4 regions of the Bacillus sp. KNSH39 genome follow, and region 3 is predicted to be linked to each of the others. Evidence: predicted binding sites of a transcription regulator. Region 3 holds the regulator's gene; each other region holds the start of a gene.

Region 1 (7,633 bases), 750 kb from region 3:
GCTCATGACTGTACCTCCAGTGAATGTATTAATTATGTAAAAATACCTTATTGGTACTTTTTCCACACACTTTCAAACTGCTCTTCGTTAAAACCAAGTGTTACATTCGTTCCATCTGTTACAATTGGACGTTTAATCAACATGCCATCAGATGCTAAAAGCTCATACATTTCGTCTTCGCTTGCATCTTTCAACTTATCTTTTAGACCAAGTTCACGGTAACGCATTCCACTTGTATTAAAGAATTTTTTTAATGGTAATTCACTTTTTTCATGTAAATTACGTAAATCTTCTTTTGATGGTGGATTTTCAACAATATGAATCATCTCATATGCTACATCGTTTGCCTCAAACCATTTCTTTGCCTTTTGACATGTGCCACACTTTGGATATGAATAAAATGTTACTGTCATAAATTCACCTACTTTTTTACTAACCTTTACCTTTATCATATAGAAAACGTTTTATTATTTCAAACCATTATTCGCTAAACTTTTACTTATTTCGTGATAATTTTTAATAATCCTGCGGATTTTTCTTATTTTTCCGCCATTTGTTAAGAAAAAAATAAATATATAAATTTTTTAGATTCTGCACCAAACATATATCTTAAACAAGCGTTTGATTAATTCTCCATTTTCTTTCTTAACCTTTGAACTACAGGAGTTTCTTTCTACCGAACATACAGCTTAAACAAACGTTTGATTAATTCTCTATTTTTCTTTGTTAACCCTTGAGTTACATCGGTTTCTTCCTACCGAACATACAGCTTAAACAAACGTTTGATTAAAAAAATAAGAAGCCTCTTTTGCAGGCTCCTTCATTATCTATTTAAATAATCTGCAATTGTTTGAAATACGACGATATACATATTATGAATACTTTCTTCTGTATTTCCACCATTCGATAAACCAACTGCCCATTGTTGTCCTTCACCACTTCCGATATTCGCAAACCCTTGCGTATACATAGCATTTACATCATTTCGGGCACTGTTATACTCTATCCCTTTTGTAATAAAAATCGAATATGATTTATCTTGTAAACCGATAAAAAACACTGGTTTCTTTAGTGATGAAAATACATTTTTATATTGCTCTGTTGAGGCTTCTTGAAAGTGATCTTTCATTATTAGAAAACCATCTACTTCCTTAGATTTCTTTTCCAGTTCCTCTAACTTCATTTCCTCAAACTTTATATTCCTAAACGTATCTTTCGGTTTTTCTCCAACAACTCCAATTACGAGTGCTCTTCCGTTATATTCTAATTTCTCTCCTTCTTTATCCTTTGCACACCCAGCACCGACTAGGCATATCAATATAAAAAATAAGAAATACGATAAACGCTTCATTTAGCACCCTCCCCTTCTTTTTAGTCAAGTGACAAAAACGTAAGGTTAATTCAAGAAAATGTAAGTAAAATCGATAGCCCAATTCACGTTTCTATATTATAATCAATTGAATTTACTTACATTACTAAACATAGGAGATCAACATGAAGAAATTTAAACTTTCATCTTTTCTTCCGTTAAGTTATATACTTCTACTCGTACTCGTAAGTCCCCTTTACGACGTATTAAATAAATCGACTGTTCACGCAGTAGACGTTACAACTGTAGTAGATGATTGGATTCCATTTGTAAAAGCATTTATTATTCCTTATTTACTTTGGTTTCCATACTTATACGGCGCACTTATTTATTACTGTTTTGCTGACCGAAAGCAATATTATGTTACTTTAAGTAGTGTTATTTTTGGAAAGCTTGCTTGTTTTTCTATTTATTATTTTTGGCAAACAACTGTACCACGTCCGACTGTCGTTGGAACAGATGTATTTTCTGAACTAGTTCGCTATATTTATAGTATCGACCAGCCAGTAAACTGTTTCCCTAGCATTCACGTTCTTACTACATTTGTAATTATGTTAGCTGCCTTTAAGCGTAGAGAACAGCATGTTTTTGAATATTACATCCTTACTTTCTTCGGTACACTTATTATTTTATCAACGCTATTTACGAAGCAGCATGCCTTTGTAGATGCCGTTTCTGGAATGACGCTTGCAAGCATACTTTACTTCGGCGTTCAGCTCTTATTGGCCAAAGAACCAATAAGAGTTCCAGTAAAACAAAATCATAGAATGTAGCATGACAAAAAAGCAGACTGTGGCTTCAGTCTGCTTTTATCTATTATTAAGGAGATTTTCAATTTAAGATTGCGGTACAGTCATATCACCAGAATGAATACGACCTGCTTTTTTAAGAGCAATGTAAAGTATATAAGAAACAGCTACTGGAATGACGATATAAGTAATTACCATCGCCGGGAGAACTTCCCATCCTTGGCTGGAAATTAAATTAATTGGTGCTATAAGAGAACTTAATCCAAGACCTGCAATTTCCTTTCCTGCTTCCAGTTGGAAAATTAATGCTGATACTGGACCGACTATAGCACTGGCGACGACAGTTGGGACGAGAATCATTGGATTTTTAGTGATATTTGGTAACTGTACTTTCGGAGTACAAAGTGCTTGAGCTAATATGCCACCTAAATTGTTTTCTTTTGCTGAGATGACAGAGAATCCGATAAACTGAGCAACGCATCCAGCAAGAGCTGCACCACCTGCAACACCGTCTAAGCTAAGTGCAATTGCTAACGCAGCTGATGAAGCTGGAGAGATAAGTAATAGTCCCCAAACTACTGCAATGACGATAGAAGCGATGAATGGGCTACCAGCTGAGCTATCTTTAATAAACGCTCCAACTGCATTTAAAACAGGAGTAATATTATGAGATAACCAAATGCCTACTAAACCAGAACCTAATATGGCCGCAAATGGAACGAGCATCATATCTAACGCAGTTTTTCCGCTTAAACGTTTACCAATATATACAGCTAAAGTTGCTGTTAATAATGCACCGATTGGCTCACCTGTTTTAATAATTAGACCAGCTTCAGTAATCGAAATGGATCCGGCACCAATCGCTCCGGCTACCATCGCCGAGAAGATTACAAGACCGTTTGCACCGAGCATAAAAGCAATTCCAGCACCAATTGCCGGTGCCATTAGTGATTTTGCAACAACTCCGATTGTAATAAGTAATGGTATATCAACAATTCTTCCTATATTTTCGATCAGTAAACCAATTCCGAGGGATACGAAAATACCTTGTGCGATTCCAGCAGATGCTTTAAATACACGAGACATTATATATTCCTTCATTTGTTTCACCTTCTCCTATAAGTTAGTAACCAATTGTTTTCATATAATCACGTAAAATATCGTTTGATTTTGCGAATCGAGATTCTTCATCCTCTGTTAAATTGAGTTCTACAACTTCTCTTATACCGTCTCTAGTAATAATAGCTGGTACTCCTGTACAAATATCATATTCACCGTACTCACCATCTAAAATGGCTGATACAGCAATGACACGGTGATCATCATTAAAGATTGAACTCGCAATATATGCTAGAGAATTTCCAATCCCGTAATAAGTAGTTCCTTTACGTTTATAAATTTCCCAGCCAGCTTTTGCAGTCTTCTCAACAATTTCATCTAAATCTATTTCACCAAATCGCTCTTTTTGTTCTTCTAAAATTTGCAGAATTGGCTTTCCACCAACAGTTACATGAGACCAAGCAACCATTTGAGAATCACCATGTTCTCCTAATGAATACCCATGAATACTACGAGGATCTACATGTAGCATTTCAGATAAAATTGTTCTTAAGCGAGAAGAATCTAGTGATGTACCAGTACCGATTACGCGATTTCTAGGTAATCCAGATAATTTCCACACTTGATATGTAATAATATCAACTGGGTTCGATGCAAGTAAGAAAATACCATCAAATCCACTTGCCATTACACCACCAACAACACTTTCCATAATCTTCGCACTCGCTCCTAAAGTATCTAAGCGACTTTGCCCTGGTTTTGGTGCTGGCCCTGCTGTAATAATGACAATGTCCATATCTTTGCAGTCTTCATAGCTTCCTGCATATACTTTTGTTCTTGTATTTGTAAAGTTAATGCAATGTGATAAATCCATTGCTTCCCCAACTGCACGTTCATGATTTATATCAATTAATAATAGCTCTTCGCAAATCCCTTGATTTACAATGGAATACGCACAACTTGATCCAACTAATCCAGTACCGATAATTGCAATTTTTCTTGTATGTCTTTTCATAGCAATCTCTCCTAATTGATCATATAATCTATTTCTTTTGTTCTTTACATTCTTAATTATAGAGGTTCCCACGATAGAAACCATGGATACTTTGTGAAATATTGAACAAAGTTTTTGTCCTTTTTGTGAATTGTCATATTCCATTTTCGTCATATTTGTTACAACTGGAAAAATATTTATTATGTATTTATTGACATATACAAAAAGAAAACGAGCGAATAAATTCGCTCGTTTTCTTTTTCCTGTTATTCCGCACTTAATTGGCTTTTTAATTGCTGTACAATCATCGGATTAGCAGGTGCTGCCGGTTTGTAATAACTCTTTTGCTTTGCGTACTCATACATATTACGTTGGCGCGCCTCGTCTTGATTACGAATTTGAATTAACGTTTGATGTAACTGTTCATTATCAGACTGAGCAATATAATTTGCATAGCTTGTTAAACTTGCATTTAATCCTGCTAAATAATCATTTACCATATCTTTTTCATTCATTTTCCGCTTCCTCCTATCCTAGGAAAGTCATTAATTGCTGTTTCGTATTTCGTGCATCTTGCGCATCTTTTTGTAGCATTTGTTTCAGTTGTGGATCTGTACACGTCTGTGCATACTGCTCCAACTTGTTAATAATTGTTGCGTGTCCACCAATTAAATGACGTAAGTTTTCTACTTCAAGCTCTGTTAAATTTTGCATGGAATACTCCTACCTTTCTTTATTCGTTCACTGTTAGTATTTAGCTATTTTTTGATTGTATACATGAATTAACTTTTTCACGTGCATACAAAATAAAAGATGAATAGCTAAGCCATTCACCTTTTATACTGGTTATGTATTTATTTTTATAGAGATACAATCATACTTATACTCACAAGTAAGTTCCATACAATGTGTAAAATAATACTAGGTATAATAGATTGCGTCTTTTTGTATAACATTGCAAATACCATTCCCATAATCGTTGCTGTAATTAGAAGCCCCCCATGAAGAAGTCCAAAAATGAAGGAAGAGATAATGATACTAACTAAAAAATTATATTTCTTTTCTAAAAATCGATATAAAATACCTCGAAATAGAATTTCTTCTTTAACCGGCGTAATGATAGCAATACTTAACACATATATAATACTTTGTATGTTATTTTGAAGTCCTAAACCTCCTAATTGTTCCTTTTGTTCTGCTGCACTTTCAAAACTAAACACATGTAACATTAAATATTGTGATACTGCAATGATAATAAAACCAATTAATAGATATAAATATGTCTTCCCATTCTTCAAAACGGATACATCCCAAATGTATTTAATAAAATGAAGAACTGGTTTATAAGCTAATAAAACGATAGCAACAACAATTGCATCGAATAAGAGTAAGTAATATCCTTCTAATTTAGTACTTAATGCTTCTTCTCCATAAATCTCAAAGGCTAAACCAAGAAATAATCCTCCTAGGAGTGAAATCCCTATAATCATTGCTATCATTACAAATAGATTTTTATATGTTATATTCTCGATTTTTCTTTCCACATTATACGCCTCTAACACTGTTTTACCCACAGTATCCCTCCAGTTATTCTCATTTATCTCATTAAAATCCTTTAATTTAAATATAAAGATAATATAACAAATTTTTCAAAAAGAATAACATGCAATTTTACATATCATGAAAGCTTTGTATTATATAGTTTTTGGAATTAGATTACTATATAATAATTATTAGATGAAATTCCAAAAATTTCTTATCTATCCACCATAACCCTCGCATCATATAAATTTTATTAGTTAAAGGAGCAATGAACATGAAAACACATGACTTCCTTACAGAAATCCAGAAGGGCTCTGAGCCTAGTCCATCTCAAGATCCTACCGTATTCAGTTTCGTTTGCTTTTTCTTAGCCATATACACATTTTTCAAACCTGTAAAATAATATCATGTAATGAGAAAAAGCCTACCGCTCTTTTCGAATTATATGCACTAAAAAACCTTAGAATCACTTCTAAGGTTTTTGTTTGCCTCGCTTCTTATTCACGTAACCCTTTAATAAACGTTTCCAACAATACATGTAAACTTATATCTAAATCTAACGGCAAACCAAATCCGCCCTGTTGTTCAATCGAAGCAAATCCATGACAAATACTTCTGAATCCGCGTGTCGCATGAAGTGCATTCTCTCCTTCTAAGCCATACTGTTGTAAAACCTGAAGACAAAGCTTTACAATTCCGTCACCTGCTTTTCTTACTTCTTCATCTCGTAAAAAAGTTGCTTCATATAGTCCAGGATGTTTTCGGACAAATGCTACATACGCTTCTCCTAAAGCATGAATTGCTTCATCCATCCGTTTATCCTCGGCAGCTTCTTCTAGTCTGTTATGCAGCTTTTTGATTCCGTAAATGCCAAGATTTTTCCGTACATCTTGTAACCCTTTTACATGATTATATAGTGAGGGCGAACGTACCCCTAACGTTTGCGCTAATGAAGCTAACGTTACTTCTTGTACTCCATTTGCATCTGCAATTTCTGCTGCTGTTTCTACAATTTTTTGTAATGTAAGTCCGATTCTCGGTGACATCAATTAACCCTCTTTTCTACTTTCTATATTCCGCTTCGCTTCTTTAATAGCAAGCTCTATGAAAGCCACTGGATCGTTTATCATTTTTCCATGTCCTGCCGCAAGCAAGGAAGGCTCATATTCTCTTAACTTCTGTGCACTTTGTAATGATATTTCTTTGCTCCACGTTGCCATCGCCGGAAACGGAAACCAAAATTTCATTTGTCCTGAAACGGCCATACCTCCTCTTGTTTGGAATGCATCTCCGACAATAAGAGCTTTATTTCTTACATCAAGAAACGACATGGAGCCTGGCGTATGTCCCGGTGTCATAATCGCAAGAAGCGATCCAACTCGGTCGCCATCTTCTAATAAAATATCAGGTACCGTTTTTATCTTTTTAGGTACACCGCCTTTTATCGGTATATTCGGTTCATCCTTTTGTAACGTCGTATCTCCTTCTAACAGCTTTCCGTCCCGCTTAGAAATATAGACTGGAACATGAGGAAGTACTTCTTTTAATGCGTCTAATGCACCGATGTGATCATCATGCGCATGTGTTAATACAATCTTAGTAATTGGTTTTCCTATTTTCTCAGCCGCCTGTAAAATACCTTTTGCGCTATATGGCAAAGCCGCATCAATTAAAGTTAAACCAGCTTCTTCCTCCACAAAGTAACAATTCACAGGAAACACTCTTGGCAAAAATGACAATTGATATACCGTTTTTTCATGTATCATCCTCATAGTCCCATCTCCCTTTTCACAAAAACTAATACCATTAGTTTTATTATACTAATGGTATTAGTTTTATGTCACTAAAAAAATTTTTTTTCAAAAAAAGAACAGTAGCCGTATAAACAACTACTGTTCTTTAAAGATATTAAACTGTGTA
Region 2 (7,633 bases), 2.2 Mb from region 3:
AATGTGTATTGTGGTAAAATTTACATAAGTTAGTGGAATAAAGTAAATGAAAGTTAGTAAGGGGGAACATTCATGGAATTTTGGATGGTTATACTGATAGTAGCCTTTGGTTTCATTTATATCGCTGAAAAATTAACTACAATTGAAAAGAAAAATGATGCGCGTTTAAAGAGAATTGAAGATAGATTACAATTAATTACGAAAGAAATGGGAATTATAGAAAGAGAACCTGAAATTAATAAAGAACTACGCCAGCTTGTAGAAGAAGGCAAAAAAATTACAGCAGTTAAGAGAGTAAGAGAAGCTTTTGGTTTTTCCTTACTAGAAGCGAAGCAATATGTTGATAAATTATAAAAAAGATCATCCATTTGGGTGATCTTTTTTCACTGCACCATGCGTGTATTTACATAAGCGGCGATAATAAAGTGTCCAATTATATGGAACAAACATTTGAGATAAATTGTCTAATATAGGTAATAACTATTTAGCTTGAAAGAAAGGGTTGATGACATGAAAAAGAATACGTTGTTAAAAGTAGGATTATGTGTAGGTTTACTAGGAACAATTCAATTTGTTAGCACAATTTCTTCTGTACAAGCATCACAAAAGGTAGAGAAAACAGTAATAAAAAATGAGACGGGAACCATTTCAATATCTCAGTTAAACAAGAATGTATGGGTTCATACGGAGTTAGGTTATTTTAATGGAGAAGCAGTTCCTTCGAACGGTCTAGTTCTTAATACTGCTAAAGGACTAGTGCTTGTTGATTCTTCTTGGGATGACAAATTAACGAAGGAACTAATAGAAATGGTAGAAAAGAAATTTCAGAAGCGCGTAACGGATGTCATTATTACACATGCGCACGCTGATCGAATTGGCGGAATAACAGCGTTGAAAGAAAAAGGAGTTAAAGCGCATAGTACAGCATTAACCGCAGAACTAGCAAAGAACAGTGGATATGAAGAGCCGCTTGGAGATTTACAAATAATTACGAGTTTGAAGTTTGGCAATACAAAAGTAGAAACGTTCTATCCAGGGAAAGGACATACAGAAGATAATATTGTTGTTTGGTTGCCACAATATCAAATTTTAGCTGGAGGCTGTTTAGTAAAATCTGCGGAAGCTAAAGATTTAGGAAATGTTGCGGATGCGTATGTAAATGAATGGTCTACATCGATTGAGAATGTGCTGAAGCGATATGGAAATATAAATTCGGTAGTACCTGGTCACGGGAAAGTAGGAGACAAGGGATTACTTTTACATACATTGGATTTATTAAAATAAGAAATTGTAGAAATACAAAAGAAAGGAGAAATAATTTTCTCCTTTCTTTCTTCTAACTATATTTAAATGCTGAATCTGTCAATTACGTCAGCATATATTACTGAGATTTTAATTCCAAGTATACAAATACTAGTACTGTCATAATTGCAATAACAACGTAAGTAGCATCAAGCATTATAAGTGTTTTTAAAGTTTCAGTCATCGTAATTCACCCCTGTTATAAAAATATAACATGATCTTTTTATTGATTAGATTAGAGATCATAAAGATAAAATGTATATGAAATTTCTTAAGTAGCTTCTATATAAATATATCATATAAATAATGTAAGTAATGTTAAGATAGTGTAAATGTATTGTAAATAAAGAGGTTTACAATGAAGGCTTTAATAAAAAAATGATAGTTCCTTAAAATAAAAAATACGCTATTTTCATATGAGATGAATTGCAATTATTTGTATAAGGGATTCAAAAAAATTTTTTGTTGTATATATTTCTCCAAATTAATTATTTAGCTATTTAAAAGTATCGAAAGATGTGTGCACACTAATGTATATTTTTTGGATGTCAATAAAAGTATTATGTCAACAATATGAACTGTCACAAATCTTTATATATTATTGTGATTGATATCACATCACTTTTTTTCAATGGGTATTATGCTTAAGGTGTAATGAATGATTGGGAGAGGGTGGGATGATATGTTTTGTTATCAATGTGAACAAACGCCAACAGGCGGATGTAAAGTAATGGGTGTTTGTGGCAAGAATGAAACGATTGCGAGTCTACAAGATACGATTGTGTTTGGGCTAAAAGGAATTGCAGCTTATCGCACACATGCTGCTCAGCTAGGGTATACGGATGGATTTGTAGATGCTACAACACAAGAAGCTTTATATATGACATTAACAAATTCTAATTTTAACGAACAAGAGCATATTGATATGGCTATGAAAGTGGGGAAATCAGCTTTACGGGTGATGGAATTATTAGATGAGGCACATACGAATCATTTTGGTGTGCCAGAACCTGTACAAATTACACAAAATCGTGTAGAAGGTAAAGCAATTGTAGTTACGGGCCATAATTTATTTGCATTAGAAGAACTATTAAAGCAAACAGAAGGAAAAGACATTAATATTTATACGCATTCTGAAATGCTACCAGCACACGGATACCCGCAACTGAAAAAATATAAACATTTAAAAGGAAACATCGGTAAGGCATGGTATGATCAAAGACGCCTTTTTGAAAAATTTACTGGTGCCATATTAGCTACAACGAACTGTGTTATGCCAATTAAAGGATCATACTCTGATCGATTCTTTTCATATGATATTGCAGGTTTAGAGGGTGTACAAAAAATTGAAAATGATGATTTTACACCATTGATTCAAAAAGCACTAGAACTTTCAGAAGTACATATGGAGTCGGATGAACAGTTAGTAACAGGGTTTCATCATCATACAGTATTATCATTAGCTCCGGAAATTATTAATGCAGTAAAAGAGGGGAAGATAAAGCGTTTCTTTGTTATTGCCGGTTGTGATGCACCGGGAAAAGGTGGAGAATATTATCGTGAATTAGCAACGTCACTTCCGCCAGAAACAGTTATTTTAACAACTTCTTGCGGGAAATTCCGCTTTAATGATGTGGATTACGGTGTTGTACCTGGTACCGAGATTCCGCGCTACATCGACTTAGGACAATGTAATAATTCCATTTCTACAGTGAAAATAGCAGCTGCATTAGCTGATGCTTTCCAATGTGAAGTGAATGAATTGCCAGTAAGTATTGTGCTATCATGGTTTGAACAAAAAGCGGTTGCCATTTTACTCGGGCTATTTAGTCTTGGAATTCAAGATATTCGCATCGGTCCAAAGGCTCCTGAATTTATTTCACCTGGCGTGCTTGATGTATTACAAGAAACATTTGGTTTAAAACTAATTACAAATGCAGCAGAAGACATGGCTATGATGTTATCGTAACGGAAAAGATTCATTTACATTTGAACGTGATCAAAACGGACAAGTTACGAAAGTGAAAGACCATGTCAATGGTGTAGAACGAACAAAAACATACGATAAGGCTGACCGCGTTACAAGTGCAACAGATAGCCGAGGCGGAAAAATTGACTGGGCATATCACGACAAAGCAAACAGTAAGACAGAGAAATTAAAAGAACAAACAGTAACACAAGGTGGATACACAAATAAAGTATCGTATGACTACAACACGCTAGATCAAAACATTCGTGTAACAGACGGTTCTCAAACGTATCGATTTGATTATGATGATCAAGGAAACGTTCGTACGTATACAGCTGGTAATGGTTCAGGTTCGACGTTTAACTATGACCACGCGAACAAAATTAAAGACCTAGTAGTAGGTACATCCAACAGTATTCTTCTTTCTGAACGATATGAATATGATCAAGCGGGTAACCGTACGAAGATTAAACATGAAGGTGCGGGCGGAAAAGTAACAGAAACAAACTTTGTATATGACCCGATTAACCAATTATTAAATGAAGCACTACCAAACGGAACAAGTAAATCTTACACATATGATGGATTTGGAAACCGTACGAGTGTGAAAGTTGTAGAGAATGGAAAAGAAACAAAATCTATAGCGGCAACATTTAATGACGGAAATCAGCTTGTGAAATTCGGAAACGAATCGTTAACGTATGATGCGAATGGAAATCGTACATCTGACGGGAAGTACAAGTATACATGGAACGAAGATGACCAGATTGTAGCGATTACAAAACAAGGTGAGAGCAATGCATTCGCAACTTATAAATATGATGAGAATAACCGTCGTATTGAAAAGAGTGTAAATGGTCAAGTAACACGTTATTTCTATGATGGAGATAGTATCAACCCATTATATGAGACGGATGGTAGTGGAAAGGTACTCCGCCAATATGTATATTCCGTAAATGGTTTACGCATGGCTATGAAATCGCAAGGACAAACGTTATACTATCACTATAATCCTCGTGGTGATGTCGTTGCGATGACGAATCAAGACAAGGAAGTTGTAGTAACATACGAATATGATGCATGGGGTAACGTATTAAAAAGTGACGCAAAAGGTATCGCAGCAGATAATCCGTTTGGATATGCGGGATACATGTATGATAAAGAGATTGGCATGTATTATCTAGTTGCGCGTTATTATAATCCAGAGCATGGTGTGTTCTTATCGGTGGATCCTGATCCGGGCGATGAGGATGACCCGGTTACAATGAATGGGTATACGTATGCGGATAATAATCCAGTCATGCTGACCGATCCAGATGGTCATTTTGCTTGGATGGTATTGAACGCAGGTTTTGCGGCCTATGATGGTTATCAAGCGTATAAAAAGAATGGTTGGAAAGCAGCTGCAGTAGCTGTTGGTGTCGGATTAGTTGGTGGAGCAGCTTATAAAGGTGCGAAATTAGCATATAATACATTCAAATATGGAAAAAAGCTTAATTTTACTAATACTACAGTTGGAAATTCTGTATCAAATTTTAGGGTTAATATAAGTCTGCGCCAATTACACAATAGATTAGGAAAAGCAGGATGGAATCAAGACATAACTTACCGAAATGGTTTGCAAATTAGGAATTTTACTAAAAACGGAAGGAAAATAACTACTCGCAATGGATCGAGTAATGGTGAGAATACTGCTGAGTATTATGGAAGAGGGAAGAAAAAAAGAAAGATGTTATTAAATTTAGGTTAAAGGGAAAGGGGAAACAGGTTGAGAAAAATAGATAGCTTATTTCAACTTACCGAGGAAGAGTATAGTTTTGTTTATAAAAGAATTGCCGAGATGGTAGATATGGAAAAAAGTTTACCAGAGTATGTAGTCAGGGGTGACCTTGATAAATATATATTGCTATTTAGTTGTTATGATTTTGGTGCTGAGGGATTTATTGATTCGTTAAAACAAATAGGCGAAGTTTTAGGAGAGCATACGGCATATATATGTACAAAACAAACTTTTCGATATCGAACTTTTCTATTTTGGACTAAGAGCGGATATTTTGATGAAGATGTAAAAAAGGCAGCAAAGTTTGATGTGAATATATCATCAGAAGACTATTGGGATATTATCACATGGCGGGAAGAAAAGGATGGAAAAGAGTTCGGATGCTCACTGCGTGATCATTTTGTACTTTATATACTATTTTCTTCTGGAAAGGTATTGTTGGTGATTGATGTTCGTGACGACGTAGCGTTGCTAATTAGTGAAAAAGATATTTATAGGGATCAGATGATTGATACAACGATATGGCAGCCTCTTTCTGATTTTCTTATTGAAACGGAGGAGTACCATAAAGAAATTTTTCGCGATGGAGGAAAAAGGTATAGGAAAGCTTTAATTGAAAACTATGCTGGTCTGCAATAAAGGAATGGCAATGCAAGTATTGAAAGTAGTAATATTTTATACATGTCGTTCTAGGATTATAAAATTAATTCATTGCTAATATTCTTTTTAATGATGAGTGGGATATAAAGTTTTATAGATTCAGTGCATCTCGAAAATTAAACAGGTAATTTTTGAGATGCACTTTTTATTTTAAATAATCTATTATTCTTAAGGAAGAGGTAGTATTCCACCGTTATATGGGATAGATGGAAATGGGACTGCCCTTCGTCAATATATGCATTTAATAAATGGTGTACGTGGAGCAATGAAATCACGAAGACAAACAGTATACTACAACTTCTTCATGGTGACGTAGTCGCGATGACAGATCAAAATAGGGAAGCTGTAGCAACGTATGAATATGATTCGTGGGGTAACGTATTAAAGAGTGATACGAAAGGTATCGCAGCAGACAATCCATTTGGATATGCGGGATACATGTATGATAAAGAAATTGGCATGTATTATCTGATTGCGAGATACTATAATCCAGAACATGGTGTGTTTTTATCGGTAGATCCTGATCCGTATGCAAGGCCTGGTCAAAAGAAACAAGGAAGAGAAAATAAAGAGAAAAAAAGAAAAAAGGTTGGAAAAGTCAATCAAACAAACGAGATGGTCCTTCAAAACCTAAAAAACATACACCAGGTAAGGGGCATAGAAAATATTAGGTAGTTAGGGTGATGATATGCATATTTGGACACTGACAAATTGGCAGAAATATTATAATTTAGAAGACAAGAGCCACCGTACAGGATTAAGATTAAAGTTTGATAAAGATGTTGATCCTGAGGTAAGAAGAGCAATTAAAGAATTTTGTAAATGGTTACGACAAGAGTATTATTTCCCTATTAGAGTACCGATATATGTGAAATCTGCATGTAAAATTAAAGCGATGGATGGAGAGCTAGTCTATGGAACTTTCTTCGAGCCATTTAATCGAAATGATGAGCCATATATTCGTATTTCAACAGGTGATTATTATGAAACGTTAAAAAAAAATGGAAAAGATGATGCATTAGGATATTATCTGGTTACTATTGCTCATGAGCTGACCCATTATTTCCAATGGATTAATGATATTAATTTAACTAAAATTGGATATGAAAGGCAAGCTACTACCTATTCGGGATATATTATTGATGAATATAAAGAAACGAGAGAACACCCTTAATGTTCAAATTGAGAAAAAGGCACTCAGCGGAATCAATGATTGGAAAATTAAGAAGACTAATGAAGTAATACAATTAAAACTGAAGTGAACCCTGAAAATGGAACACCTATCAAAACACCTAAACCATCTGTTCCCTAAATTCTTTAGGGGATAGGTGGTTTGATTTTTCTTGTATTCGCACACAATTGTAGTAATGAATGTATTCTAGCACAACCTTTCGTACAGCTGTGTTGAATACTCTTGCTATCTTTTGTGAGTAGAAAGTTCCGCTTTTAAATGCGCAAAGAAGCTTTCCATGATGGCATTATCATGGAAATTTCCTTTCCGGGATATGCTGGTGATAATGCCATTTTGTTTGGCATACGATTGAAATTCCTTCGCAGTATAAACACTTCCTTGGTCTGTGTAAAGAATGACATCTTTTACTTTTCGTCCTCTCATTGCTTGTTTTACTATCTTCATCGCTAAGGACCGATTACTGACGACATAACTTATAATTTGGCGATTAAAGGCATCCATAATCGTTGATAAATACAAAGTACGCTCTCCAAATAATAAATAAGTTACATCCGTAAATCACTTTTCATTTGGAGCTAAATGAATTTTCGGGATTTTTTAGAGGGAATTAATTTATTGCTGATGGCATGATCAAGGAAAAATGGAATTTATTAAAAGTGAAAACAACTCATAAAAATTTTCTAACTTTCATTCGACCTTTGGTATTTTATTAAAGGATCCGAAATTAGGT
Region 3 (7,633 bases):
AGAGTGCAAAGGCATAAGGGAGCTTGACTGCGAGACCTACAAGTCGAGCAGGGACGAAAGTCGGGCTTAGTGATCCGGTGGTTCCGCATGGAAGGGCCATCGCTCAACGGATAAAAGCTACCCCGGGGATAACAGGCTTATCTCCCCCAAGAGTCCACATCGACGGGGAGGTTTGGCACCTCGATGTCGGCTCATCGCATCCTGGGGCTGTAGTCGGTCCCAAGGGTTGGGCTGTTCGCCCATTAAAGCGGTACGCGAGCTGGGTTCAGAACGTCGTGAGACAGTTCGGTCCCTATCCGTCGTGGGCGTAGGAAATTTGAGAGGAGCTGTCCTTAGTACGAGAGGACCGGGATGGACGCACCGCTGGTGTACCAGTTGTTCTGCCAAGGGCATAGCTGGGTAGCTATGTGCGGAAGGGATAAGTGCTGAAAGCATCTAAGCATGAAGCCCCCCTCAAGATGAGATTTCCCATAGCGTAAGCTAGTAAGATCCCTGAAAGATGATCAGGTTGATAGGTTCGAGGTGGAAGCATGGTGACATGTGGAGCTGACGAATACTAATAGATCGAGGACTTAACCATATAATATGTAGCAAATGTTATCTAGTTTTGAAGGAATATACCTTCAATAGTTTGGTGATGATGGCAGAGAGGTCACACCCGTTCCCATACCGAACACGGAAGTTAAGCTCTCTAGCGCCGATGGTAGTTGGGACCTTGTCCCTGTGAGAGTAGGACGTCGCCAAGCTATTTATATTGTCGCGGGGTGGAGCAGCACGGTAGCTCGTCGGGCTCATAACCCGAAGGTCGCAGGTTCAAATCCTGTCCCCGCAACCAAATGGTCCCGTGGTGTAGTGGTTAACATGCCTGCCTGTCACGCAGGAGATCGCCGGTTCGACCCCGGTCGGGACCGCCATTTCATATAAAGAAAAGAACGAAACAAGTTGTTTCGTATTTTTTTATTTGTTTTAACAAAAAACTAATAAAGACAGTCAAACTATCCTTAGGACAACTCCTAAGGACTTTTTTATATATTCAAAACCTGTATAATAAAGAGCAGAGAACATTGTGAGTAAAGTAGGTGAAGTCTGTGAGTAAATATGAAGTAACAACAAAATCTTCTGAGGAAACACAAAGGTTATCAGAAAAACTAGGTGAGCTCGTAGAGGCACAAGACGTAATTATTTTAGAAGGAGATCTTGGAGCTGGTAAGACGACTTTTACAAAGGGACTAGCAAAAGGTCTTGGAGTGAAAAGAGTTGTAAATAGTCCTACCTTTAATATCATTAAAGAATATAAAGGAAGATTACCGCTATATCATATGGACGTGTATCGCTTAGCAGAAAGTGAAGAGGACTTAGGCTTTGATGAATATTTCTACGGTGAAGGAATTACGGTAGTAGAATGGGCTCATTTAATAGAAGCATATTTACCGAATGAAAAGTTACAAATTAGTTTATTCCATGCTGGAGATGACACAAGAAAAATTATACTCGAGCCAATTGGAGATCGCTATATTAGATTATGTGAGGAGCTATTACAAGATGAAAGTACTAGCAATTGATACTTCAAATTACGTAATGGGTGTATCCCTTATTGAGGAAGAAAACGTAATTGGGGAAATCATTACAAATTTAACAAAAAACCATTCTGTACGTCTTATGCCAGCTGTAGAGAAACTGTTAAAAGAATGCGGTGTAAAACCGAAGGAATTAACTAAAATCGTTGTAGCTGCTGGACCTGGATCCTATACAGGTGTTCGTATAGGCGTGACAGCGGCGAAAACATTAGCTTGGTCACTTCAAATACCAATTGTAGGTGTATCAAGTTTAGAGGTAGTAGCTGCAAACGGTGCTAACTTTAACGGGTTAATTTGTCCTTTATTTGATGGAAGACGTGGGCAAATTTATACTGGGTTATATACATATGAAGGAGAGCAGTTAACTTCAATAGAAGAAGACCGAATTATTCTTATTGTAGACTGGTTGCAAATGTTAAAAGATAAAGGACAGCCTGTTTTATTTATCGGTAACGATGTTAAATTGCATAAAGAAACAATTATAGAACATTTAGGTGATCAAGCTGTATTCGCTCCATTTACTAAAAATAACCCAAGACCAAGTGAGCTAGCATTCTTAGGATTACAAAAAGAAGAACAAGATGTGCATACGTTTGTTCCAAGCTATCTTCGTTTAGCTGAAGCTGAAACAAAGTGGTTAGAAAGTCAAAACAAGTAGGAGCTTGCAGAAGATGGATATGATATTTAGAAAGATGGAGCTTGATGATATTGCTCAAATTGTAGCTATTGAAGAAGCGTCTTTTTCAACTCCTTGGACTGCAGATGCCTTTCACCGTGAATTAACGATGAATGAACATGCACATTATATTGTGTTAGAAAAAGATGGTCGTGTAGTCGGGTATTGTGGATTGTGGATAATTATTGATGAATCACATATAACAAATATAGCTATTTTGCCAGAATACCGAGGTCAAAAGTTAGGAGATGCCCTATTGAAAGCAGTTATTTCTGAAGCGAAAGAACTAGGGGTAAAAACAATGACACTTGAAGTACGTGTATCAAATGAAGTAGCAAAGCAGTTATACAGAAAATACGGATTTCAAAATGGTGGGATTCGTAAACGATACTATGCAGACAATCAGGAAGATGGTCTCGTAATGTGGGTGAATATATAATGGAAAAAAATACGATTATACTTGGTATTGAAACAAGTTGTGATGAAACAGCAGTAGCAGTTGTTAAAAATGGAACGGAAATTATTGCGAATGTCGTTGCATCACAAATTGAAAGTCATAAGCGTTTTGGCGGCGTTGTACCAGAGATTGCATCCCGTCATCATGTAGAAGAAATTACAGTTGTGTTAGAAGAAGCTTTAAAGGAAGCAAATATCACATTTGATGATATTGATGCAATTGCTGTAACAGAAGGTCCTGGTTTAGTAGGAGCACTTCTAATTGGAGTAAATGCAGCGAAGGCAGTAGCGTTTGCACATGATATTCCGTTAGTCGGTGTTCATCATATTGCTGGTCATATTTATGCGAACCGTTTAGTAAAAGAAGTTCAATTCCCGTTATTATCACTTGTTGTATCTGGTGGGCATACAGAACTTGTTTATATGAAAGAACATGGTTCATTCGAAGTAATTGGTGAAACACGAGACGATGCAGCTGGAGAAGCATATGATAAAGTAGCTCGTACGTTATCTATGCCATATCCAGGTGGTCCTCATATTGATCGCCTTGCACATGAAGGAGAACCGACAATTGATTTGCCTCGTGCATGGCTAGAACCGGATTCGTATGATTTTAGCTTTAGTGGATTGAAATCAGCAGTTATCAACACTGTGCATAACGCAAAACAGCGCGGTATAGAAATTGCACCAGAAGATTTAGCAGCAAGTTTCCAAGAAAGTGTAATAGATGTACTTGTAACGAAAGCAGCTCGTGCAGCAGAAGCTTATAATGTAAAGCAATTACTTCTTGCTGGTGGAGTAGCTGCTAATAAAGGACTTCGTGCGCGATTAGAAGAGGAATTTGCACAAAAAGAAAACATTGAATTAATTATTCCGCCGCTATCTTTATGCACAGATAATGCAGCGATGATTGCAGCGGCAGGGACAATTGCTTATGAACAAGGTAAGCGTGCAACATTAGCCTTAAATGCAAATCCAGGATTAGATATTGAAGCATAGTTATACACATAATTAACCACAGGTTGTGGATAAAACCCATATTATCTGTTGATAATGTGGGTTTTATTGTGTATATAAAATGTTGATAACTTTTTTATTGACTGTGGATAATGTGGAAAAGTTATTTTGATGTTTATTTTATAAAGGTGGATATGTGTATAAACTTGTGGATAAATAGGTTGATGTCAGACCTTTGAATTTGTTCTTTTTCGGGAAATAAAAAGCAAGAAGATATCCCCGAAAAACATTTTGAAACATCTCCCCATTATAGAAGATGCTAATATTGTCAATCTTTGTCGTTAAAACGATATTTCGTGTCGAATTGTTAATATATATAGGGTTACAATAGATATATTTAAAAAATCGTTAGTATATTCTAAGTTACGATAGATATATTCAAAAAATTGTTTAAGTAATAAAAAAAGATGTCACATAGTCAAAAGTCCTGACTTATGAGACATCTTCCTTATTTAAATATGCTTATACATGCAGCTCTTCCCATTCTGCCATACAAGTTTCAAGTTGTTCTTGTAGCGTTTGCTTTTTAGTTGTAATTTCACTAGCTTTTTCATAATCTGCATATATTTCTGGTAAGCAAAGTTGATCTTCTAACGTAGCAATTTCTTCTTCTAATTCCACTATACTTTGTTCTAGCTCTTCAATTTTTCTAGTGCGTTGACGCTCTAGTTTTTTACGCTCTTTTTCTTCTAAATAATTTAATTTCTCTTGTGCAATCACCTTTTGAACAGGAACGTCACTTTCTTGCTGTTCAAGTTCTGCACGTTCAATCATTTCATTTTTCTTTTCAACGTAGTAATCGTAATCCCCTAAATATTCCTGTGCACCTTCTGTTGATAACTCAACCACAGTCGTTGTTACACGGTTAATAAAGTAGCGGTCATGTGAGACGAATAGAAGAGTCCCTGGGTAATCAATTAAAGCATTCTCCAAAATCTCTTTACTATTTAAATCAAGGTGGTTCGTAGGCTCATCTAGAATTAACAAATTTGACTTTTGCATCATAAGTTTTGCAAGAGCTAATCGAGCTTTTTGTCCACCACTAAGGGAAGATACTGGTTTCAGTACATCATCTCCTGTGAATAAAAAATTCCCAAGTATAGTACGGATTTCTTTTTCCGGTTGCAGTGGATATTCATCCCATAGTTCATTTAAAACCCGTTTAGAAGATGTTAAGTTTGCTTGTTCTTGATCATAATAACCAACAGATACATTTGATCCGAAAGAAACATCACCATTTAATAGTGGTAACTTATTCACAATGGATTTTAACAATGTGGATTTCCCAATTCCGTTTGGACCAACTAAAGCAACACTATCTCCGCGAGTTAAGCGCATAGTTACATGTTCAATTATAGGGTTTTCATCATAGCCGATGGTTGCATCATTTACTTGTAAAACATCATTTCCACTTTGTTTTTCAATATCGAAGTGGAATGATGCTGACTTAGAATCCCCTAATGGTCTCGTTAATAATTCCATTCTGTCTAGTTGTTTCCGGCGACTTTGAGCACGTTTCGTTGTAGAAGCGCGAGCTATATTCTTTTGAACGAAGTCCTCAAGTTTTGCGATTTCATCTTGTTGTTTTTCGTAACGTTTCATTTCTTGCTCATATAATGCTGATTTTAAGTCTAAATATTTACTGTAGTTACCAACAAATCGTCTGCTTTCTTTATTCGAAATTTCATATACTTGTGTAACGAGTTTGTCTAAGAAATAACGGTCATGTGAGACGATTAATATTGCGCCAGGATAACCTTGCAAATATTGCTCAAGCCATGTTAATGTTTCGATGTCTAAATGGTTTGTAGGCTCGTCCAAAATAAGTAAGTCTGGTTTTGTTAATAATAATTTCCCGAGAGCTAATCTTGTTTTTTGCCCGCCGCTTAAAGTAGAGATCGTCGTCTGGTGCGTTTCAACTGGGAAGCCAAGGCCGCTTAAAATGGAGCGAATATCCGCTTCATATTGATATCCACCTTGATCTTTATAATTGAGTTGTAGTTGGTCATAATCAGCTAACAATCTTTCATATGTAGCTTCGTTTGAAAAGTTTTCTTCTTTTCCCATTTCTTGCTCAAGCCTTCGAAGTTTTGTCTCCATTTGCTGTAAGTGGGTAAAGACGGTTAGCATTTCATCCCAAATTGTTAAAGACGTTTCTAGTCCAGTATTTTGAGCTAAATATCCGATTGAGACATCTTTCGGTTTTATAATTTCGCCACCATCATGAGATAATTCACCAGCGATAATTTTTAATAATGTAGATTTTCCTGCTCCATTCCTTCCAACTAATGCGATACGATCTTTTGTTTGTACTTCCAATTTTATGTTTGCAAGAATCGTTTCTGCACCGTATAATTTCGAAAGCGCGTTTACTTGTAATAAAATCAATGTTTTCACCTCAAATAATTTCTTAACTTTGCCATGTTTATATTTCTCAATCATACTAAAAATAGTGTATAGTTTAAAATAAAGAGAGAATACTTCTTCTCTTTATTATACAAGGAATTTAATGAGTGCTAAACTTCTGTATTTGATTAAAGTATATGAATAAAGATAGGAAGAGAGGAGAGGTCATATGGATCAGCAAAAGATTCCACAAGCCACTGCTAAAAGATTGCCTCTATACTATCGATTTATCCAAAACTTATCTCTTTCTGGTAAGCAGCGTGTTTCATCGGCCGAATTGAGTGAGGCAGTAAAAGTAGATTCCGCAACAATACGAAGAGATTTTTCGTATTTTGGAGCGTTAGGGAAAAAGGGATATGGATATAACGTAAATTATTTATTATCATTTTTCCGCGAAACACTTGATCAAGATGATATAACACGTGTAGCACTTATTGGAGTAGGTAATTTAGGGACCGCTTTCTTACATTATAATTTCACGAAAAACAATAATACAAAAATTGAAATGGCATTTGATGTTAGTGAAGAGAAAGTTGGAACAGAAATCGGGGGCATTCCTGTATATCATTTAGATGAATTAGAAGAGAGATTATCAAATGATATACAAGTGGCAATATTAACAGTACCGGCTACAGTAGCACAAGCTGTAGCAGATAGATTAGCTGAAACAAGCGTGCACGGTATTTTGAATTTCACACCAGCGCGATTAAACGTATCAGAGAATATTAGAATTCATCATATTGACTTAGCTGTAGAGTTACAAACATTAGTTTACTTTTTGAAAAACTATCCACAATAAAACGCAGAGGAAGCGACCTCTGCGTTTTATTATTGTTTCTTCTTTGTGAATTTAACTAATATAAGGCGAAGTGCCAAATTAAAATCAATTGTTGCCATAACTGCAAATAGTATTGTCCACATATTCCAGATTGTATCTGTCACGTTCGTAATGGCGAAGCGTGTAAAGATACATCCAAGAAGGAAGTATAGTGCAGCCATGAACAATGGTGAGTTTCTCATACAAAAAATCCTCCGATAAAGCCTTGCATTTTTTCAGCTTCTTTAATCATTTCTTGAATTTGTTCATTGCTCATAAAAATTTGCCCAATAGCGACTAATGTATTCATCGCAACATGAGCTGCAATCGGAACGATAATACGTTTCGTCTTCACATATAAGAAGGCAAATACGAGCCCCATAGCAGTGTATACCAATAAGTGAGTAAAATCAAAATGAATTGCTGCGAATACAAGCGAACTAATGATAGCTGCGATAAAGAAGTTAAACTTCTTATAAAGCGTGCCGAATAGAATTTTTCTAAATACGATTTCTTCTAAGATAGGTCCAATTATAGAAACAACAATAAGGAACCAAGGTGTCGTTCTTGCAATTTCCATAAGTTTCATTGTATTTTCTGAACCTTGTTTAATTCCTAGCAGCTGCATCTCGATCATACCGGCAACTATTTGTGAAAAGAAAGCTAAGAAGAACCCGATAAAAA
Region 4 (7,633 bases), 250 kb from region 3:
TATCTAGTACACAAGAAGTTCTCTATCAACGCGAATTTCAAAAAGCAGATCGTGCAGCAGGATATCGCTCGAAAAGCATTTAAAGTGAAAATGAATAATTAGAAGTTTCCCCCCTAATTATTCATTTTCATTACATAATTTTCTCGATTGATAAAAGTAAGCAAAAAAGCCCCTTATACATAAGGGGCTTTTTTGCTGTGGACAACTTTATCCACAAAACCAACAGAATTGTTAGTAATTTTCAAAAATATTTAATATTTTTCTATATTAAAGCATATATCAGCTGTTTTAATTGTGGATATTTTTCTAAAAATTGTGGACAATGTGGATATAGTTGTTAATATTCCGACTTTACTGTTTAATGAAAGCGCAATCCTTTTGTGGATAACTGGCTGAATTTTCTTTGAAAATAATAAAGAACCCTCTTTACATATACAAAGAGGGTTTCATATTAAGTAAAAGATTGTGCAAGAGCAGGTGATTTAATAGGTATATGACGCGGTTCTGCATGATTTTCTGCCAAAATTGCATCTACAATATGACCAGCTGGCTCTGGAAGATAGATGCTTTTCATTGCTTCTTTCATTTGAAGAAGCTTCACATCATCTTGTAATAATGCCTCTGTTTTTGCAAAAACCTCACTATCATCGCGAATGACAACTGCTGCTCCCTTTCTTTCAAAGTACATCGCATTTTCATTTTCTTGTCCTGGAACAGGCTTATATAAAATGACAGGTACTTGCAACGCTGCTGCTTCACTTAATGTTATTCCGCCTGGCTTCGTAATCATACAAGAAGTAACACGGAATAATTCATCAATATTTTCAACATACCCAAACACTTTTAATGCATCGGAATTTTGCTTCTGTAAACTTAATAAATCCTGTTTTAAAGCTTCATTTTTCCCACAAACAACAACTACTTGTAAATTAGGCACTGACATAAATGATTGGCATAGTTCTTTTACATTTCCTAATACCCCATGAGCACCTGCTACAATTAGTAAAATCTTTTTATTCTTACATAACTGATATTTAGTATATATGATTTCTGGATTTACCTTTAACTCAAAACTACTCCGAATTGGAATTCCTGTTTCAACAATTTGTTCCGCAGGTACACCGATATCAACCATCAATTCTTTCACATGATCCGTTGCAACAAAATAACGATCTACTTCTCGATGAATCCATATTTTGTGCACGCAAAAATCCGTTAATACGTTATAGACAGGAATTGAAATACCTGTTTGTTTCTTCAATTCTGGTACAGCGATAATTGGAAATGTATTAATTACAATATCTGGTTTCTCCACCTGTAATAGTGTTTTCAAACGTTTTCTTCCAAAGTTCGCATACCAAGATGCTATTTTCTTATCATAAATTTTTTCTACCCCGTAATAAAACAAACGATATAATTCTTTTCCTATTGTATAACTTTTTAAATATAGATATTTTGTAATGTCAGTTATAAATGGATGTGATTCTCCAAACAAGTCGCATACAATAACATCTTCAATTCCTTTTTGGCGAAATGTTTGTTCTAATGTTTTTGCTACTTGCACATGACCATTACCGTAATGTGCAGTTAATATTAAAACCTTGGGGTTTTTTATCAAACAAATCCACTCCTAGCTTTTTGTTTCTCCATATTGCATATACGACAATAGGAAAAACATTTTCCTTAAAAATTACATAAACAGATTCTAATAATTCCCTTTCAGCTATGTACCTGTCGTGGATATGCAAAGCATATAAGATTGACCCCTTAATCCTATCTGTGCTCATATCTTTACATTATACTTTCCTATAAGAGCTTTCGCAATAACTTACAAATGTTCTCTATTCCATGATACTCACTCTTTTACTTCTTAATTCTTTTTACTATTTTGATTTCCCTTTACAATTATGTAAATTTCTCCATTTATTCCGTACAAAATTATGGATATTCTACTTTCAGTATACTCTTTTATCAATATATACTCTAGATTTTATTGTAAAGAAAGCAAAAAGCCTAATCCAATATTTGGATTAGACCGCTTGTAAAATATATTTAGCATGTTCTACATTTTTCTCAGTAGGTGGTTCTACATTTGCGAGTGGATACTTGTGTCCAAGCGCCTCCCATTTATATACACCAAGCTTATGATATGGTAACACTTCAACTTTTTGAACATTAGACAGACTTTGAATAAAGCTAGATAGTTTTTGTAGATCCTCTTCATTATCCGTAACACCAGGAACTAATACGTGTCGTACCCAAATCGGTTTATTCTTATCCGATAAATAACGAGCAAATTGTAAAATATGTTCATTTGGTTTCCCTGTTAATTTACGATGCTTTTTGGAATCGATATGTTTCAGATCCAATAAAACTAAATCTGTATAATCCATTAAAATATCTAGCTTATTTTGGAATTCTGGTTCCTCAGAATAACAACCACCAGAAGAATCGATTGTTGTATGGATACCAGCCGCTTTACACTTTTTAAACAACTCAATTAAAAAGTCTAGCTGTAATAATGGCTCTCCACCGCTAACTGTTATACCGCCTCCGGAAGCTTCAATAAATGGAAGGTAACATGTCACATCCTGCATCACTTCTTCAACTGTTATTTCTTTACCTTTACCGATTTCCCACGTATCAGCATTATGACAATATTGACAACGTAATAAACACCCTTGTGTAAATATGACATAACGAATCCCCGGGCCATCAACAGTACCACAAGACTCTACAGAATGTATTCTTCCTTTTACCATGTTACTTCCTCCTTTATTGAAACAGCCTCCCTTCGCTATATATTAAGAGCGAAGGGACACCTTTTTTCATTTACATGCTTTCATGCATTGTACGGTTAATTACATCAATTTGTTGTTCACGAGTTAATTTAATAAAGTTTACAGCATAACCAGATACACGAATTGTTAATTGTGGATACTTCTCAGGATGTTCCATTGCATCCATTAATGTTTCACGGTTAAATACGTTAATATTTAAGTGGTGCCCTTCTTTTACTGCATAGCCATCAAGCATTGATACTAAATTACGTACTTGTACATCATCTTCTTTACCAAGTGCTTTCGGAATAATAGAGAATGTATTAGAAATACCATCTTGTGCATCTTCATATGGTAATTTAGCCACAGATAATAATGAAGCTAATGCACCTTTTGTATCGCGTCCATGCATTGGGTTCGCACCTGGTGCAAATGGTTCTCCTGTACGGCGGCCATCTGGAGTATTACCAGTTTTCTTACCGTAAACAACGTTAGATGTGATTGTTAAGATTGACATTGTATGAACAGAGTTTCTGTATGTTTTATGTTTACGAAGTTTATTCATAAATGTTTTTACAAGATTTACAGCAATCTCATCTACACGATCATCATTGTTACCGTATTTAGGGAAATCTCCTTCAATCTCGAAGTCAACTGCAATACCATTTTCATCACGAATTGGTTTTACTTTTGCGTATTTAATTGCACTTAATGAATCTGCTACTACAGATAGACCAGCGATACCTGTTGCCATTGTACGAAGAACGTTTGTATCATGAAGTGCCATTTCAATACGTTCATAGCTATATTTATCATGCATGTAATGGATAACATTTAATGTGTTTAAATATAGACCCGCTAACCATTCCATTGTCATATCAAACTTATGCATAACTTCTTCATAATTTAATACTTCAGAAGTAATTGGTGCGTACTCAGGACCAACTTGTGCTTTTGACTTTTCATCTTTGCCACCGTTAATCGCATATAATAATGCTTTGGCTAAGTTTGCACGAGCTCCGAAGAACTGCATTTGTTTACCGATTCTCATTGCAGATACGCAACATGCAATACCGTAATCATCGCCGTATTCAGGACGCATAATGTCATCATTCTCATATTGAATTGCTGATGTTTTAATAGACATTTTCGCACAGTAGTTTTTAAAGTTCTCTGGTAATTGTTTAGACCAAAGAACAGTTAAGTTTGGTTCTGGAGCTGGTCCTAAATTATCTAATGTATGCAAGAAACGGAATGAGTTCTTTGTTACTAATGGACGACCATCTAATGCCATACCACCGATAGATTCAGTTACCCAAGTTGGGTCACCAGAGAATAATTCATTATAATCAGGTGTTCTTGCGAATTTCACAAGACGTAATTTCATAATGAAGTGATCGACAATTTCTTGTACTTCTTCTTCTGTTAAAGTACCATTTGCTAAATCTCTTTCAATGTAAATATCTAAGAATGTAGAAGTACGTCCAAGACTCATTGCAGCTCCGTTTTGTTCTTTAATCGCTGCAAGGTATGCGAAGTATAACCATTGGAATGCTTCTTGTGCATTTGTTGCTGGCTTAGAAATATCGAAGCCATGAGAAGCAGCCATTTCTTTTAACTCTTGAAGTGCACGCATTTGCTCGGATAACTCTTCGCGTAAACGCATTGTATCTTCGCTCATTACACCACCAGTTAAATTCAAATCAGCTTTTTTCGCTTCAATTAAATGATCAATACCATATAACGCTACTCGGCGATAGTCACCGATAATACGTCCACGTCCGTATGCATCTGGAAGACCAGTAATAACACCTGATTTACGTGCATTTCTCATTTCTGGTGTGTATGCATCAAATACACCTTGGTTATGAGTTTTTCTCCACTCTCTAAAAATACGACTAAGTTCTTTATCCATTTCGTATCCATAAGATTCACAAGCTTGTTCTGCCATACGAATACCACCATATGGTTGTAAAGAACGTTTAAATGGTTTATCAGTTTGGAAACCGACTACTTTTTCAATATCTTTATTTAAGTATCCTGGGTCATGTGATGTAATAGAAGAAACAATTTTTGTATCCATATCAAGAACGCCACCGTTTTCACGTTCTTTCGTTGTTAAATCCATTACTTGATCCCAAAGTTGTTTCGTTGCTTCAGTTGCTTCTGCTAAGAAAGATTCGTCCCCTTCGAAAACGTTTACATTATTTAAAATGAAATCGCGAACATCAATCTCTGCTTTCCATTTTTCACCTTTAAAGTTTTCCCATGCGTTTTTAACATTTTCTAATACTTGAGTCATCCTAATCTCCTCCATTTTTGATTAGTACAGGACTAAGATTTTTTATATAACAGCTTACACACTTAGAATACTACTTTTTTACGAAAGTGAACGAAATAGTTGTGACATGTTTGTGAAATGTTGAGCAAACTACTATATATATAGTGTTAACTTCATTTAAAAGTCTTTAAAATTAACCCTTTCCTTAATTGTATTTTTTTGGTATCCTTATATACGAGTCCTATTTTGTAATATAAGAACAATACCCATTGTAGAGCTGTAACACTCTTATCTCCTAATCTGTTATAGTTTTTATAACAGAACAAAAAAGTGTACACATGTTGTACACTTTTTTTGTTACTTCTATAAAACATCTCTTTTTCTATTGCCATCATAGAATCCGCCACGATTGTCTGTTAATGCAATTATTTGATCTAGTCCTTCTATATGATCACCTATAATTCGAAGTACAGCTGGTGGATGACCTATTTTAGCAAAATGTTCACTGGGACGAATACGGTTCATCTTATCGACCTCAACACGACTTACACATGCAACTTCAAATCCTGAAAGAATAGCTTTCACTTGGGCTACACACGGCGCCAGTAAAGATCTATACCCAATTTCTTTCAAACACTTACGGCTAAACGCATTCGGTACAGCGATAAGAGAGCCTACGCCTAGATCTTTTCTATCACAAGCTAAATTTAATGCATATTTAAATGCAGTTACAAGATGAAGCGGTACTCTTAAATCTAAATAATGATTTAGATCATTTAATGCAACATCTGTTCCATCTGCAATAGCTTTCGCAAAAGGATATAGCTCACTCGCTGGAATAACAAAATCGCCATCTATAAATAACACAATTTCTCCTTTTGCAAAATACGTTCCAAGTGAGCGCCCCACATCATTTCCGAGTGCTTCTTTATATACAATTGTCGTTGCCCCTTTGTCTTTTGCAATTTTTTTCGTTTTATCTGACGAACCATTTACGACAACGATAATTTCGAAGGGTTCAATTTTGCGAAGCTCTTCTATAACGTTTCCAATTGTTTTCTCTTCATCTTGTACGGGAATAACAACCGATAGTTGCTTTCCTTTATAGAAATCAGATGTAACACCCCACCCTTGATAAAACTCTTCAAAACTTAAAGTATGATAGACACTATCCCTTTTCCTATTTCCATCATAATATCCTCCGCGCTCATCACTGCTTAATATCCGTTCTGCTACTGCTTCTATATGATCACCTATCATTCTTTTTTCAGATTGGGAAAGATTTGTCCCATATGCAGCATGCTGGAATGGACGAAATTTATTCGGCGTAATAACGTCAATAGCACAATGACGACTAATTCTCCATTTACTTTGAACTAGGCGTAAATGAGCCACAATAGGATTAACAAAACATTCATATCCGATGCTTTGAACGACTTCTTTCGTCAGCGCATGAGGTACATCTAATAAAGAATTCATTTTTAATTCTTCACGCTCTAACATTGCATTTAATATTTGGCGCCATACTGTAATAGAAGTGGTTTTTTGCCTTTTTAAAAATAATGCATCCAAATTATTTAAAACTACATCTGCCTGATCGTATAAAATCGGATTAAGGAATAATTTTAATTTTGAAGTTGGAATAGCAAAATCACCATCTATAAATAGTAATACATCACCTATCGCATGTTTTGCGCCGACTGCACGTCCAACATCGTTCCCTAGTAGCTCTGTATGCTTGATTACTTTACACCCTAAACGATCTGCAACATCTTCTGTTCCATCATTACAACCGTTTGCTACTACAATGATTTCTACTGGATTTAATGGTCTTACCGATTGAATAACGTCTGAAATCGTATCGACCTCATTACATGCAGGAATAATAACAGATAATGACTTAGTAGCCATTGTTTTGTTCACGAAACCACTTAATCGTTTCCTTCAATCCGTTTTCCCACGTTACTTTCGCCTGAAATTGAACAAGCTCTTTTAATTTTGTTACATCTGGTCTTCTATTTGGAATTTCTTCAAAACCATGAGGATATACTTCTTCAAAAGGCACTTGGACAATCTTCGAAGAAGAATTCGTTAATTTTTTAATTACTTCTGCTACTTCTTTTATGCTCTTTTCATTCTCAGAACCTATATTAATAATCTCACCATTTACCTTCTCATCCATTGCCCGAATTGTTGCCTCTACCGCATCACTTACATACGTAAAACAACGTGTCTGCTTTCCATCTCCATATACGAGAATGTCTTCTCCTTGCAGTGCCGCGCGGATAAATCGCGGGATTACTCCTGCATATGGACCATCTTTCGCTCTTGGACCATAAATATTAAAGTATCGAACAATCGTTACTGGTAAACCTTCTAATGCGTACCCTAAACATAATGTCTCTTCCAACGTTTTACAAACTGCATAACTCCAACGAATTTTAGAAGTTGCCCCGTACAATCGATCTCCCTCTTCAGAGAAAGGCGGCTTGGCCTTACCATATACTTCTGAAGTAGAAGCAAAAACTACTTTCTTCTTTCCTTTTAACGCTGCTTGTAAAACATTTCTTGT

What was found. The regulator Rex, encoded in region 3, represses fermentation and respiration genes when NADH is low (regulators of the CRP and FNR family bind a similar motif). The targets are predictions, from matches to a motif close to TTGTGAAATATTTCACAA.
Region 1: ACUL40_RS17305 (L-lactate dehydrogenase) is a predicted target of Rex. The motif match lies at 4,284-4,301, and genes of this name have one in related genera.
Region 2: hcp (hydroxylamine reductase) is a predicted target of Rex. The motif match lies at 1,904-1,921, and genes of this name have one in related genera.
Region 4: pflB (formate C-acetyltransferase) is a predicted target of Rex. The motif match lies at 5,193-5,210, and genes of this name have one in related genera.

What each region holds. Positions count from the first base shown of each region.
Region 1 covers NZ_JBQXYO010000001.1:3,358,231-3,365,863, forward strand. Annotated here, with positions in the region: gene gcvH (glycine cleavage system protein GcvH) at 1-6, opposite strand, end outside; gene ACUL40_RS17285 (arsenate reductase family protein) at 48-413, opposite strand; gene ACUL40_RS17290 (hypothetical protein) at 824-1,351, opposite strand; gene ACUL40_RS17295 (phosphatase PAP2 family protein) at 1,495-2,142, shown strand; gene ACUL40_RS17300 (PTS transporter subunit IIC) at 2,206-3,219, opposite strand; gene ACUL40_RS17305 (L-lactate dehydrogenase) at 3,242-4,192, opposite strand; gene ACUL40_RS17310 (spore coat protein) at 4,438-4,686, opposite strand; gene ACUL40_RS17315 (hypothetical protein) at 4,700-4,885, opposite strand; gene ACUL40_RS17320 (CPBP family intramembrane glutamic endopeptidase) at 5,032-5,745, opposite strand; gene ACUL40_RS17325 (TetR/AcrR family transcriptional regulator) at 6,211-6,759, opposite strand; gene ACUL40_RS17330 (MBL fold metallo-hydrolase) at 6,763-7,485, opposite strand; gene ACUL40_RS17335 (acyl-CoA dehydrogenase family protein) at 7,622-7,633, opposite strand, start outside.
Region 2 covers NZ_JBQXYO010000001.1:1,868,726-1,876,358, reverse strand. Annotated here, with positions in the region: gene ACUL40_RS09485 (hypothetical protein) at 73-354, shown strand; gene bla2 (BcII family subclass B1 metallo-beta-lactamase) at 511-1,284, shown strand; gene hcp (hydroxylamine reductase) at 1,985-3,271, shown strand; partial or broken gene ACUL40_RS09470 (RHS repeat domain-containing protein) at 3,267-5,021, shown strand; gene ACUL40_RS09465 (hypothetical protein) at 5,040-5,690, shown strand; partial or broken gene ACUL40_RS09460 (RHS repeat-associated core domain-containing protein) at 5,893-6,239, shown strand; gene ACUL40_RS09455 (hypothetical protein) at 6,400-6,885, shown strand; partial or broken gene ACUL40_RS09450 (transposase) at 7,004-7,461, opposite strand.
Region 3 covers NZ_JBQXYO010000001.1:4,109,363-4,116,995, forward strand. Annotated here, with positions in the region: rRNA gene ACUL40_RS21135 (23S ribosomal RNA) at 1-580, shown strand, start outside; rRNA gene rrf (5S ribosomal RNA) at 631-746, shown strand; tRNA gene ACUL40_RS21145 (tRNA-Met) at 759-835, shown strand; tRNA gene ACUL40_RS21150 (tRNA-Asp) at 839-914, shown strand; gene tsaE (tRNA (adenosine(37)-N6)-threonylcarbamoyltransferase complex ATPase subunit type 1 TsaE) at 1,089-1,562, shown strand; gene tsaB (tRNA (adenosine(37)-N6)-threonylcarbamoyltransferase complex dimerization subunit type 1 TsaB) at 1,543-2,235, shown strand; gene rimI (ribosomal protein S18-alanine N-acetyltransferase) at 2,249-2,692, shown strand; gene tsaD (tRNA (adenosine(37)-N6)-threonylcarbamoyltransferase complex transferase subunit TsaD) at 2,692-3,708, shown strand; gene ACUL40_RS21175 (ABC-F family ATP-binding cassette domain-containing protein) at 4,189-6,114, opposite strand; gene ACUL40_RS21180 (redox-sensing transcriptional repressor Rex) at 6,302-6,931, shown strand; gene ACUL40_RS21185 (YdiK family protein) at 6,961-7,152, opposite strand; gene ACUL40_RS21190 (CPBP family intramembrane glutamic endopeptidase) at 7,149-7,633, opposite strand, start outside.
Region 4 covers NZ_JBQXYO010000001.1:4,356,216-4,363,848, reverse strand. Annotated here, with positions in the region: gene ACUL40_RS22285 (YfhE family protein) at 1-83, shown strand, start outside; gene ACUL40_RS22280 (diglucosyl diacylglycerol synthase) at 452-1,618, opposite strand; gene pflA (pyruvate formate-lyase-activating protein) at 2,031-2,762, opposite strand; gene pflB (formate C-acetyltransferase) at 2,833-5,082, opposite strand; gene ACUL40_RS22265 (hypothetical protein) at 5,235-5,456, opposite strand; gene ACUL40_RS22260 (glycosyltransferase family 2 protein) at 5,425-6,972, opposite strand; gene ACUL40_RS22255 (NAD-dependent epimerase/dehydratase family protein) at 6,962-7,633, opposite strand, start outside.